Regions from separate parts of the Serratia sp. OS31 genome, predicted to be linked through region 4. Evidence: predicted binding sites of a transcription regulator. Region 4 holds the regulator's gene; each other region holds the start of a gene.
The links. Region 4 encodes PurR, which represses purine synthesis genes. Its sites were predicted from a motif close to CANGCAAACGTTTGCNTG; they were not measured.
Positions count from the first base shown of each region.

Region 1: the regulator PurR is predicted to act here: its motif matches at 2,118-2,135, upstream of pyrD (quinone-dependent dihydroorotate dehydrogenase).
Region 2: the regulator PurR is predicted to act here: its motif matches at 1,853-1,870, upstream of H5P17_RS04375 (amino acid aminotransferase).
Region 3: the regulator PurR is predicted to act here: its motif matches at 1,432-1,449, upstream of guaB (IMP dehydrogenase).

Region 1 is NZ_JACJFQ010000003.1:88,552-91,683, forward strand. It holds gene H5P17_RS04310 (YcbX family protein) at 1-283, shown strand, start outside; gene H5P17_RS04315 (cell division protein ZapC) at 290-838, opposite strand; gene pyrD (quinone-dependent dihydroorotate dehydrogenase) at 1,014-2,024, opposite strand; gene ssuE (NADPH-dependent FMN reductase) at 2,284-2,862, shown strand; gene H5P17_RS04330 (sulfonate ABC transporter substrate-binding protein) at 2,889-3,132, shown strand, end outside.
Region 2 is NZ_JACJFQ010000003.1:102,769-105,900, forward strand. It holds gene asnS (asparagine--tRNA ligase) at 1-262, shown strand, start outside; gene ompC (porin OmpC) at 566-1,690, shown strand; gene H5P17_RS04375 (amino acid aminotransferase) at 1,936-3,126, shown strand.
Region 3 is NZ_JACJFQ010000019.1:85,476-88,607, reverse strand. It holds gene guaB (IMP dehydrogenase) at 1-1,370, opposite strand, end outside; gene xseA (exodeoxyribonuclease VII large subunit) at 1,541-2,917, shown strand; gene H5P17_RS16485 (TIM-barrel domain-containing protein) at 2,924-3,132, opposite strand, start outside.
Region 4 is NZ_JACJFQ010000007.1:149,614-152,745, reverse strand. It holds gene punC (purine nucleoside transporter PunC) at 1-166, opposite strand, end outside; gene punR (DNA-binding transcriptional activator PunR) at 290-1,198, shown strand; gene purR (HTH-type transcriptional repressor PurR) at 1,233-2,258, opposite strand; gene H5P17_RS08835 (YnhF family membrane protein) at 2,582-2,671, shown strand; gene sodB (superoxide dismutase [Fe]) at 2,725-3,132, opposite strand, start outside.

The DNA of each region.
Region 1 (3,132 bases), on a different contig from region 4:
AAAAGTGGTTGAGAGCGTGCAGGCACCGCAGGACAGTGAACATAGCGTCACTATCGAATACGCGGGAACGGTGTTTACCGGCAATAATCAGCAGATCTTACTGGAACAGTTGGAACAGCAAGGGCTGCGCGTGCCTTATTCATGCCGTGCGGGAATTTGCGGAAGTTGTCGCATAACCTTGGTCAGTGGCGAAGTGGCACCGCTGAAGAAAAGTGCGGTCGCCAACAATGGCACCATCCTTTGCTGCAGCTGTATTCCAAAAAGCGATTTGACGCTGGCGTAATCGCCGTTATACCGCCCTGTCGTAAGCCGGGGCGGAGGCCTCATCTTGCGCGCAGGGTTTAAGGCGATCGTGCATCACTTTGATGGCGTCGCCCAGAACCATGGTACGGCCGGCCACGGAGAGTTGGTTTTGCGCCAGCAGGCAAAGGCTGGCGTTGTCGCCGGCTTCCACCACCAGCAGGCGGGCTTCAACGCCGCTCTCCATCACCTTCACCGCCGCCAACTCACCGTTTTTCGGCTGCAATGGATAATGTTGCTGCGAGAAATGCCAGCTTTTCGGCATCAGTGGCTTGAGGAAGCGATAGGCTACCAGGGCATTTAATACCAGTTCGGCGCGTTGCTCGTGGCTGAGCTTTATCTGTTTGCACTGCTCTTCATAATTAAAATAAAGCGCAGCGTCGTCCACACAGAAAGAGCATTCGTCGAAAGCATCCGGCGTTAACATTTTGGCAGGAAAACGCGAGCGGAAGATCATCCCATTGGCTAAATCCAGCATTAGCCGATCGTGTTCGGCGTCAAAATACCAACGCCAATTATCGTCAGGTTTTATCTTCATGTCTTATCCTTCTCGCTGCCTATGCCACGCCGTATTTACCCTAAAAGGTGATTTTATCACCACTCAAGTCGCTTAAACATCGGATAATTCCGCGAACGATATTTATGCTAGTGGACAAAATATAGACGAGCCGGGGGAAGAAATAAACCCCCGGCGGAAAATGAAAGGAAAAATATTAGATGTAGTTAACGATATCTTTAATCAGCCGCGGACCTTTGAAGATAAATCCGGAATAAATTTGCACCAACGAAGCCCCGGCTGCCATTTTTTCCCGCGCGGCCATCAGGGAATCAATTCCGCCCACCCCGATAATCGGCAGACGCCCTTGCAGTTCAAGTGACAAACGGCGGATCACTTCGGTGCTGCTCGCCTGCAACGGACGACCACTCAGGCCCCCCATTTGCTCGCAATAATTCAGCCCCTGGATCAATTTACGATCCAGTGTGGTATTGGTCGCGATCACACCATCTATATTATGGCGCACCAAACTGTCGGCTATTTGGATCAATTCTTCTTCTGAAAGATCCGGCGCGATCTTTACCGCCACCGGCACATATTTGTGATGGCGCGCATGCAATTCCTGCTGCTTATTTTTAATGGCGGCCAAAAGATCGTCTAACGCTTCACCGTACTGTAAGGATCGTAACCCCGGCGTATTGGGTGACGAAATGTTAATCGCGATATAACCGGCATACGGATAAACTTTATCCATACAGATCAGATAATCGTCTTTTCCTTGCTCGACCGGGGTGTCTTTATTCTTGCCGATATTAATCCCCAGAATACCGCCGAAATGAGATTTCTTAACGTTTTCAACCAGATTATCCACGCCCTGGTTATTAAAGCCCATTCGGTTGATCAGGCCTTCCGCTTCCACGATGCGGAACAGACGCGGCTTGTCGTTGCCCGACTGCGGGCGTGGCGTCACGGTGCCGACTTCGACAAAGCCGAAACCCATGGCACCGAATGCGTCGATACACTCGCCGTCTTTATCCAGACCGGCGGCCAAACCCAAAGGATTTTTAAAAGAGAGCCCCATGCAGCTTACCGGCTTGGTCGGCACAGACTGGCGAATAACAAATTCTAACGGGGTGCCGGTGACGCGGCGGAGCTGATGAAAAGTCAATTCATGCGCACGCTCGGGATCGAGCTGGAACAACGCTTTTCTGATGAGGGGGTAGTACATGTACTCTCCTGATTTCCCGGTTGCAAACCGGGGGCGTATTATCCGGTATCCCTTGGCCAATTGGAATTGATTAAAAGCAAAAAAAGCGTTTTTAACGCAATCGTTTCCCCCGATAGGGAGCCAAAGCCCCGCCAATCCGCATTTACGCATATCAAAATCAAAAAATGAGATTTAAGTAACCCGCCCCTTTGCTGATAGGTTTAAAACACTTCTCGACAATTTTCTAATTAAACCTAACTTTTAGTTATAAGGAGTGGTAATGCGCGTTATATCACTGTCCGGCAGCCCTCGCATCCCATCACGTTCAGCGGCCCTGCTTTCCTTGAGTAAGAATTGGTTGCAGCAACAGGGCGTGGAGGTGATCTCCTACACCCTGCACGACTTTGACGCAGAAGACTTGCTGTACGCCAATTTCAATAGCCCGGCGATAAAAGCCTTTACTGAACAACTGGCTTTGGCCGACGGCCTGCTGGTCTCTACCCCGGTGTATAAGGCCTCGTTTTCCGGCGCGCTGAAAACCCTGCTGGATCTGCTGCCGGAACGTGCGCTGGACCATAAGGTGGTGTTACCCCTGGCCACCGGTGGCTCCATTGGCCATATGCTGGCGGTGGACTATGCCCTGAAACCGGTGCTGGCGGCATTGAAAGCGCAGGAAGTGCTGCATGGAGTGTTCGCCGATGACAGCCAGGTGGTGCTGGACGGTGAGGAAATTACCCTGTCCGAAGGTTTGGCTTCCCGGCTGGAAGAAGCCCTGGAAAGCTTCTACCTGGCGCTCGGCCGCCGTAAGCCACCGCAGGCACGGCTCTCCCCTTCCCTGTTCTCACGTCAAACTGCCTGACAGCACGCTCTCTATAAGGAAAGAGGATGACACGACTTTCATCATTTGGCCGTTGGCTTGGCACTGGCGCCTTAGCCGGCATCATCTCACTGGCGTGGATCAATTCCGCCAGCGCACAGGATCCGGCGCAGTTTCGTATCGGTTATCAAAAAGGATCGATCAGTCTGGTACTGGCAAAATCCCACCGCCTGCTGGAACAGCGTTTCCCCACCACCAAAATCAGTTGGATCGAATTCCCCGCCGGCCCGCAGATGCTTGAGGCGCTGAACG
Region 2 (3,132 bases), on a different contig from region 4:
GGACGTGCTGGCCCCGGGCATTGGCGAGATCATCGGCGGTGCTCAGCGTGAAGAACGTCTGGACGTGTTGGATCAGCGCCTGGAAGCCATGGGCCTGAATAAAGAAGATTATTGGTGGTACCGCGATCTGCGTCGTTACGGCACAGTGCCACACGCCGGCTTCGGTTTAGGTTTTGAGCGTTTAATCGCCTACGTAACCGGTGTGCAAAACGTGCGCGACGTGATCCCTTTCCCACGCACACCACGTAATGCAACCTTTTAATTAATCAGATAATACATTTTCTAGTTAATTTAGTTACAAAACCAAGGCCAGCTTAGCTGGCCTTTCGCATTTTTTAATATTGACGAGCGTCACAAAGTTCCGTGAATATTACATTTAGTTACAAATATTTTCTTTTTGAAACCTCATTAGGACATTGGTAGCATTTTCGTTCTAGATAAACCTGCCCGTGAATGGAACACTGCGTGCAGACACAGGACGACACCAATCTATCAACAATAGTTCCAAAAGAATTATTGGCGGCAGTGGCAAAGGTGTCCGAATAACACCAATGAGGGTAATATAATGATGAAGCGCAATATTCTTGCAGTGGTAATCCCAGCTCTGTTAGCCGCTGGTGCAGCTAACGCTGCTGAAATCTACAACAAAGACGGCAACAAACTGGATCTGTACGGTAAAGTTGACGGTCTGCACTACTTCTCAGACGACAAAGGCAATGACGGCGATCAGACCTATGTTCGTTTCGGCTTCAAAGGTGAAACCCAGATTACTGACCAACTGACCGGTTACGGCCAGTGGGAATACAACGTTCAGGCTAACCACTCTGAATCTCAAGGCACCGAAGGCACCAAGACTCGTCTGGGCTTCGCTGGTCTGAAATTCGCTGACTACGGTTCATTCGACTACGGCCGTAACTACGGCGTACTGTACGACGTGGAAGGCTGGACAGATATGCTGCCAGAGTTCGGTGGCGATACTTATACCTACACCGACAACTTCATGACTGGCCGTACCAACGGCGTTGCTACCTATCGTAACAACAACTTCTTCGGTCTGGTTGACGGTCTGAACTTCGCCGTTCAGTACCAAGGCAAGAACCAGAACGATGGCCGTGACGTCAAGAAACAAAACGGCGACGGCTGGGGTCTGTCTTCTACTTATGACATCGGCGAAGGCATCAGCGTAGGTGCAGCATACGCTTCTTCCAACCGCACCGATGATCAAAAACTGCGTTCTAACGAACGTGGCGACAAAGCTGATGCATGGACCGTTGGCGCGAAATACGACGCTAACAACGTTTACCTGGCAGCTATGTACGCAGAAACTCGTAACATGACTCCATTCGGCGGCGGCAACTTCAGCTCAACCTGTAATGCATCTACCGATTGCGGCGGCTTCGCCAGCAAAACTCAGAACTTCGAAGTGACTGCTCAGTACCAGTTCGACTTCGGTCTGCGTCCAGAAGTTTCTTACCTGCAGTCTAAAGGTAAAAACCTGAACGTCCCAGGCGTGGGTTCTGACCAGGATCTGGTTAAATATGTTTCTGTTGGTACCACTTACTACTTCAACAAAAACATGTCTACCTATGTTGATTACAAAATCAACCTGCTGGACGACAACGAGTTCACTAAAGCCACTGGCACCGCTACCGATGATATCGTAGGTGTTGGTCTGGTTTACCAGTTCTAAGTTGTCTCACTTAACGACGGTTCACCGTCGGGTAAGTTAAAAAACAGGGCTTCGGCCCTGTTTTTGTTTTTGCGCTACGCGTAAATTTTTATCCTGCCAATGCCCCCTTCTTCCTCATTTTTTATGCTGAATCTGCGCCCTTCACAAGATCGCTGTGTTTTTCTCGCAAACGGTTGGCAAAGCGCATAACTGGCGCTACCCTGATGCTTCTGTCTGCTTAACTCCGAGCCATGGAAGCACCTGACATGTTTGAAAAAATCACTGCTGCACCTGCCGATCCGATTCTGGGTCTGACCGACATTTTCCGCGCCGACGCACGCCCGAACAAAATCAATTTGGGCATTGGCGTTTACAAAGACGAAACCGGCAAAACGCCGGTGCTGACCAGCGTGAAAAAAGCTGAGCAGTATCTGCTGGAAAATGAAGCCACCAAAAACTATCTCGGCATTGAGGGCATCCCCGCTTTCGCCAACTGCACGCAAGAACTGCTGTTCGGCAAACAAAGCCCAATCATTGCCGACAAGCGTGCGCGCACCGCGCAAACGCCTGGTGGCACCGGCGGCCTGCGTGTGGCAGCTGACTTCATCGCCAACCAGACCAGCGCTAAACGCATCTGGATCAGCAACCCAAGCTGGCCGAACCATAAAAACGTGTTCGGCGCCGTCGGCCTGGAAGTGCTGGAATATGCCTACTACGATGCGGCTAATCATGCGTTGGACTTCGATGGCCTGCTGAACAGCCTGAAACAGGCTCAGGCAGGCGATGTGGTCCTGTTCCATGGTTGCTGCCATAACCCAACCGGTATCGATCCTACGCCAGAGCAGTGGGCTCAGTTAGCCGAGCTGTCTGTGGCTAACGGCTGGCTGCCGCTGTTTGACTTTGCTTACCAGGGCTTTGCGAAAGGTCTGGAAGAAGATGCGCAGGGCCTGCGTATTTTCGCCGCCAAGCATCAGGAACTGATCGTGGCCAGCTCGTACTCGAAGAATTTCGGCCTATACAACGAACGTGTCGGCGCCTGTACTCTGGTGGCCGCAGATGCGGATACCGCTGATCGCGCCTTCAGCCAGGTGAAAGCAGCCATTCGCGCCAACTACTCCAACCCGCCGTCACACGGTGCCGCGGTGGTTGCGACCATCCTGGGTGATGATGCGCTGCGCGCGCTGTGGGAGCAGGAGCTGACCGATATGCGTCAACGCATTCACCGCATGCGTCAGCTGTTCGTGAATACTCTGCAGGAGAAAGGCGCAGAGCAGGACTTCAGCTTTATCATCAACCAGAACGGCATGTTCTCGTTCAGCGGGTTGACCAAAGAACAGGTACTGCGCCTGCGTGACGAATTTGGCGTTTACGCCGTTAACTCCGGCCGGGTTAACGTCGCAGGCATGACGCCAGACAATATGGCGCCGCTGTGTGAAGCCATCGTCGCCGTGCTGTAAAGCTCA
Region 3 (3,132 bases), on a different contig from region 4:
GCCTTGGTACGCAGGTCGTCGATGGTGGCGCAGCCGGTCAGGCCCATGCAAGAACGCAGGCCGCCCATTTGCTGGTGCACGATCGCTTTCAGCATGCCTTTGTAAGCCACGCGGCCTTCGATACCTTCCGGCACCAGTTTGTCGGCGGCGTTATCGGTCTGGAAGTAACGGTCGGAAGAGCCTTTGGACATCGCGCCCAGTGAGCCCATACCGCGGTAGGATTTGAACGAACGGCCCTGATACAGCTCGATTTCGCCCGGTGATTCTTCGGTACCCGCCAGCATGGAGCCGACCATTACGCAGGATGCGCCGGCCGCGATAGCTTTGGCGATGTCACCGGAGAAGCGAATGCCGCCGTCGGCGATGACCGGAATGCCTGTCCCTTCCAGCGCTTCAACCGCATCGGCGATGGCCGTGATCTGCGGTACGCCTACGCCGGTCACGATGCGAGTAGTACAGATGGAGCCAGGGCCGATACCCACTTTGACCGCGCTGACGCCGGCGTCAGCCAGCGCTTTGGCACCGGCTGCGGTAGCCACGTTGCCGCCCACGATCTGCAGATCCGGGTATTTGGCGCGCGTTTCGCGAATGCGCTGCAATACGCCTTCGGAATGGCCGTGAGAGGAGTCGATCAGCAGCACGTCAACGCCGGCGGCGACCAGCGCATCAACGCGCTCTTCGTTACCTGCGCCTGCACCCACCGCAGCGCCAACGCGCAGACGGCCATGCTCGTCTTTACAGGCGTTTGGCTTGCGTTCCGCTTTCTGGAAGTCTTTTACGGTGATCATGCCCAGCAGATGGAAGCTGTCGTCCACTACCAGCGCTTTCTCAACGCGTTTTTCGTGCATTTTCTGCAGCACGACTTCACGCGCTTCGCCTTCTTTCACCGTAACCAGACGCTCTTTCGGCGTCATCACGGCAGTAACAGGCTGGTTCAGATCGGTGACGAAGCGGACGTCGCGGCCGGTGATGATACCGACCAGTTCGTTCTCTTCGGTGACCACAGGGTAACCGGCGAAGCCGTTACGTGCGGTCAGCTCTTTCACTTCTTTCAGGGTAGTGGCGGGGGTTACGGCTTGTGGATCGGTCACCACGCCGCTTTCATGTTTTTTCACGCGGCGGACTTCTTCTGCCTGACGCTCGATAGACATGTTCTTGTGAATGAAGCCCAAACCGCCTTCCTGCGCCAGCGCGATGGCCAGGCCGGATTCGGTAACGGTATCCATGGCTGCGGACAGCATAGGGATATTCAGGCGGATATTTTTGGTCAGTTGGGTGCCGAGCTCAGCGGTATTAGGCAGAACCGTAGAGTGAGCTGGAACCAGGAGAACGTCGTCAAACGTCAGTGCTTCTTTTGCGATACGTAGCATGGGCAATATCTCACCAGAGTGGGCTGTGAAAAAGATAAAATATTGCCGCGGCATTATACAGAGCGTAATCGGTTGCCTCCAGCACTTTCTCACAAAAACTCTTGATTACCTTTTTCAGCCATGTAGTATCGACCAATTAAGTGCTTGTTTTGAAATTTGATCTGGGTCACATGTCGATACCTGCTTCGCCTTCCATTTTTACCGTAAGCCGCCTGAATCAGACGGTTCGACAGCTGCTGGAAATGGAAATGGGCCAGATTTGGCTCTCCGCCGAGATCTCCAACTTCTCCCAGCCGTCTTCCGGCCATTGGTATTTCACGCTGAAAGACGACCGCGCGCAGGTGCGTTGCGCGATGTTCCGCAACACTAACCGCCGCACCACCTTCCGCCCGCAAAATGGCCAACAGGTGCTGGTTCGCGCCAGCATCACGCTGTATGAGCCGCGCGGCGACTATCAGCTGATCGCAGAAAGCATGCAGCCTGCCGGCGACGGCCTGTTGCAACAGCAGTTCGATCAGTTGAAACAACGGCTGAGCGCCGAAGGCCTGTTCGACCAACAGTTCAAACAGCCGCTGCCCAGCCCGGCCAAACGCGTCGGGGTCATTACCTCCGCCAGCGGCGCGGCGCTGCACGATGTGCTGCAGGTGCTGCAACGGCGCGATCCTTCGTTGCCCATCGTTATCTACCCTACTTCGGTGCAGGGCGCGGAAGCCCCCCTGCAGATTGTGCGCGCCATCGAAACGGCCAACCGCCGTGACGAGTGCGACGTGCTGATCGTCGGCCGTGGCGGGGGTTCGCTGGAAGACCTGTGGAGCTTTAACGACGAACGCGTTGCGCGGGCGATTTTCGCCAGCCGCATTCCGATTGTCAGCGCCGTCGGCCACGAAACCGACGTCACCATTGCCGACTTTGTCGCCGATCTGCGTGCGCCAACCCCTTCTGCCGCTGCCGAACTGGTCAGTCGCAATCAGTTGGAACTGCTGCGTCAGTTGCAATCACAGCAACAGCGGATGGAAATGGCGATGGACTACTACCTGGCGCAGCGCCAGCAGCAGTTCACCCGCATCAACCACCGTTTGCAGCAGCAGCACCCGCACCTGCGTCTGGCGCGCCAACAAACGCTGTTGTTCAAACTGCAGCGCCGGTTGGAAGACGGCATGCAAAACCAACTGCGTCTGTCTTCGCGTCGCAGCGAGCGGGCTCAGCAACGGCTGGCGCAGATGCAACCGCAGGCGCGTATTCACCGCTACCAACAACGCGTGCAGCAACAGGAATACCGTTTGCAGCAGGCATGGGATCGCCAGCTTAACGGCCTGCGTCAACGTTTTGGCGTCGCCTGCAGCCAGCTCGAGGCCGTCAGCCCGCTGGCAACGCTGGCCCGTGGCTACAGCGTGACGCAAACCCCGCGCGGCGAACTGCTGAAAACCACCAAACAGGCCCAGGTTGGTGAACTGCTGAAAACCCGCCTGCAGGATGGCTGGGTGGAAAGCGAGGTGAAAACCATCACCGTCGCCAAAAAGCCTCGCAAGAAACGCGCGGCCGAATAATCCCGCTTACTCCAGCGTAAAACTGCTGCCCGGCACGCCGTTAATCCACAGTTCTCGCGTCTCACCAGTTGGCAAACTGCAGGTCAACGTCCGCCACGCCGGTTTGAACCGGCCTTCGGCAGTGATGTTCAGCATGATGCGTTGATTGTCGCTGAACATCTCCCAGCGCAGCCACAGCGCGTCGCCCTGCTGCCAGCCATAACTTTCCCCGTCAT
Region 4 (3,132 bases):
AGGCAAACCCGGCCAGGAAGATACTCAGGCTGGCGCTGATGGCCCCGGCGGAAATCTGCAGGTCTTGCTGCATCATGCCAAAGGCGGGCAGGTACATGTCGGTGGCCAGGTAACCCAGCATGCTCAGGCCGGCAAGGTAGAACATAAAACCAAAGGAATTTCGCATGGTATTTCTCGTTAATATTTTATTGTCGCAGGTTTTTAGCGCCGGCAAGTGTATCCGGCTGGATCTCTGCTTGTGAAACGGTAATATTTGCGAGGTGCTGTTAAAAAAATTGAAGGCAAAACTATGTGGTCTGAATATTCCCTGGATGTCGTCGATGCGGTGGCCCGTACCGGCAGTTTCAGCGCTGCGGCGCAGGAACTGCATCGGGTGCCGTCGGCGGTAAGTTACACGGTGCGGCAGCTGGAGCAATGGCTGGCGGTGCCGCTGTTTGAGCGTCGTCATCGTGACGTGGAACTGACACCGGCGGGCGTGCTGTTTATTCAGGAAGCGCGTGGTGTCATCAAAAAAATGCTCGACACGCGACGACAGTGCCAGCAGGTGGCTAACGGCTGGCGGGGCCAGTTGAAAATTGCGGTAGATATCATCGTTAAACCCCAGCGTAGCCGCCAATTGGTGCTGGATTTTTACCGCCATTTCCCCGACGTCGAACTGCTGGTTCAGCCGGAGGTGTTTAATGGCGTGTGGGATGCGCTGGTGGACGGTCGTGCCGATATGGCGATCGGTGCCACAAGGGCGGTGCCCGTGGGCGGCGGTTTCGCCTTTCGCGATATGGGGGATATGTGCTGGCTGTGCGTGGCCAGTCCACAACATCCTCTGGCCGCGATAGAAGGGCTGTTGAACGACGATCAACTCCGGCCTTTTCCGTCGCTGTGCCTGGAAGATACTTCGCGCAACCTGCCCAAACGCGTGACCTGGACGTTGGACAACCAGCGACGCCTGGTGGTGCCGGACTGGGCCTCTGCGATAGATTGCCTGTGTGCCGGGTTGTGCGTTGGCATGATGCCCGCGCATCGGGTATTGCCTTTGGTGCAGCGCGGGGAACTGGTGGCGCTACAGTTGCAACAGCCATTTCCCGCCAGCCCTTGTTGCCTGACCTGGCAGCAAAATACGCCGTCACCGGCGATGGCCTGGTTACTGGATTATCTGGGAGACAGTGAAACCTTGAATCAGGAGTGGCTAAGCGAAGAATGACGCCGGAAACCGCGAGGGTTTCCGGCGCAGATAATTAGCGGCGATAATCGATGAACGGGCCGTCAGCGACCGAACGGCGCTCGACCAGCTTGGGATGAACCTCAATGACCTGCGACTCTTCACGTTTGCTGATAATGCGATCCAGCAGCATGGTGAACGCCATCTCACCCAGACGTTCTTTGGGCTGATGGATCGTGGTCAGTGCCGGGGTGAAGTAGCGGGCATTTCGTACGTTATCGTAGCCAATCACCGAAATGTCCTGCGGCACGCGCAGCCCAAGTTCATCGGCGGCGCAGATCGCCCCCATGGCCATGATATCGCCACCGCAGAATACCGCGGTAGGGCGTTGCTTCTGCGACAGTATCTGATGCATGGCCTTGTAACCGGATTCCGGCTCAAAGTCGCCCTGAACAATCCACTCTTCGCGCACGTCGATATTGGCTTCTTCCATGGCTTTTAAAAAGCCCTGATGGCGGCCGCCGCCGGTATTGCGTGCCAGCTGGCCCGGAATGGCTCCGATATCGCGGTGGCCGCGTTCAATCAGGTAGCGCCCGGCCAGATAGCCGCCTTCGAAGGCGTTATCGATAATGGTGTCGGTAAAGTCACCGCGTGCAGCGCCCCAATCCATGACGACCATCGGGATATTGCGATAATCTTCCAGCATGCCGAGCAGTTGGTCCGGGTATTCCGAACACATGACTAACAGACCATCGACGCGCTTTTGCGCCAACATCGCCAGATAGGCGCGTTGTTTGTCCAGATTGTTATGCGAGTTGCACAGGATCAGCGTATAGCCTTTGCTGTAGCAGCTGTTTTCCACCGCCTCGATCACTTCGGCAAAGTAAGGTGCTTCGCTCGACGTGGCCAGCAGACCAATAGATTTGGTGTGGTTGACCTTGAGGCTGCGCGCCACGGCGCTGGGTGAATAGTGCAGCTCTTTGATCGCGGCGCCAACGGCCGCTTTTGTCTCTTCGGCGACGAAACGAGTCTTATTGATGACGTGCGAAACGGTGGTGGTGGAAACGCCAGCGCGTTTGGCCACATCTTTAATCGTTGCCATGTAAAGAATGACTCCTGAACTCACATGTTGCAGTATGTAAGTGTGATGTTAATCGTTTGCCTGCGTAGATCCTTCTCCAAAGAAGCGAAAACTGAGTTTTTAGTGTGTTGAAGTCGTCAGCGCTTGGTCAGGAGGGGCATTTTGCCGGTACACAGTTGTGAACTGCGAATTTTGTCCCATATTGAGCAAAAGGGGAAGAGGTAATCGGTATTATAAACTGGGAAATGATAACAAGATTTTATCGGCCAACTGTGGGAAAATGGTTTAACACATTAATTGTGTGCCTTTTACCCTTGGGAAACCCAATCTGAAAAGGAGTTGTAATGGATACCGATTTGAAAATGTCACTGTTCACCACCCTGGGTGCGCTGGCTGTGATTATCGCTTTTAGCTTCACCGCTGCATTGAACTGATACTCTTCAGTCAACCAGGCGCAGTTCGCTACGCCTGGTTGTATTTCCCCGCTTTACGCCAGATTTTCCTCCACAAATGTCCAGTTAACCAGCGCCCAGAAGTTTTCCAGGTAGGCCGGTCGTGCGTTGCGATAATCGATGTAGTAGGCGTGTTCCCAAATGTCGACGGTCAGCAGCGGTTTGTCTTCACCGGTCAGCGGCGTGGCCGCGTTCGAGGTATTAACAATCGCCAGCGAGCCATCCGGTTTTTTCACTAACCAGGTCCAGCCTGCGCCGAAGTTTTTCACCGCGGCGTCGCTGAATTGTTCCCGGAAGGCGGTAAAAGAACCAAAAGCCTGATTGATCGCCGCGGCCAGTTTGCCCTGGGGCTCTCCGCCGCCCTGAGGTGACAGGCAGTGCCAATAGAAGGTGTGATTCCATACCTGGGCCGCATTGTTGAAGATGCCGCCGCTGGAAGCCTT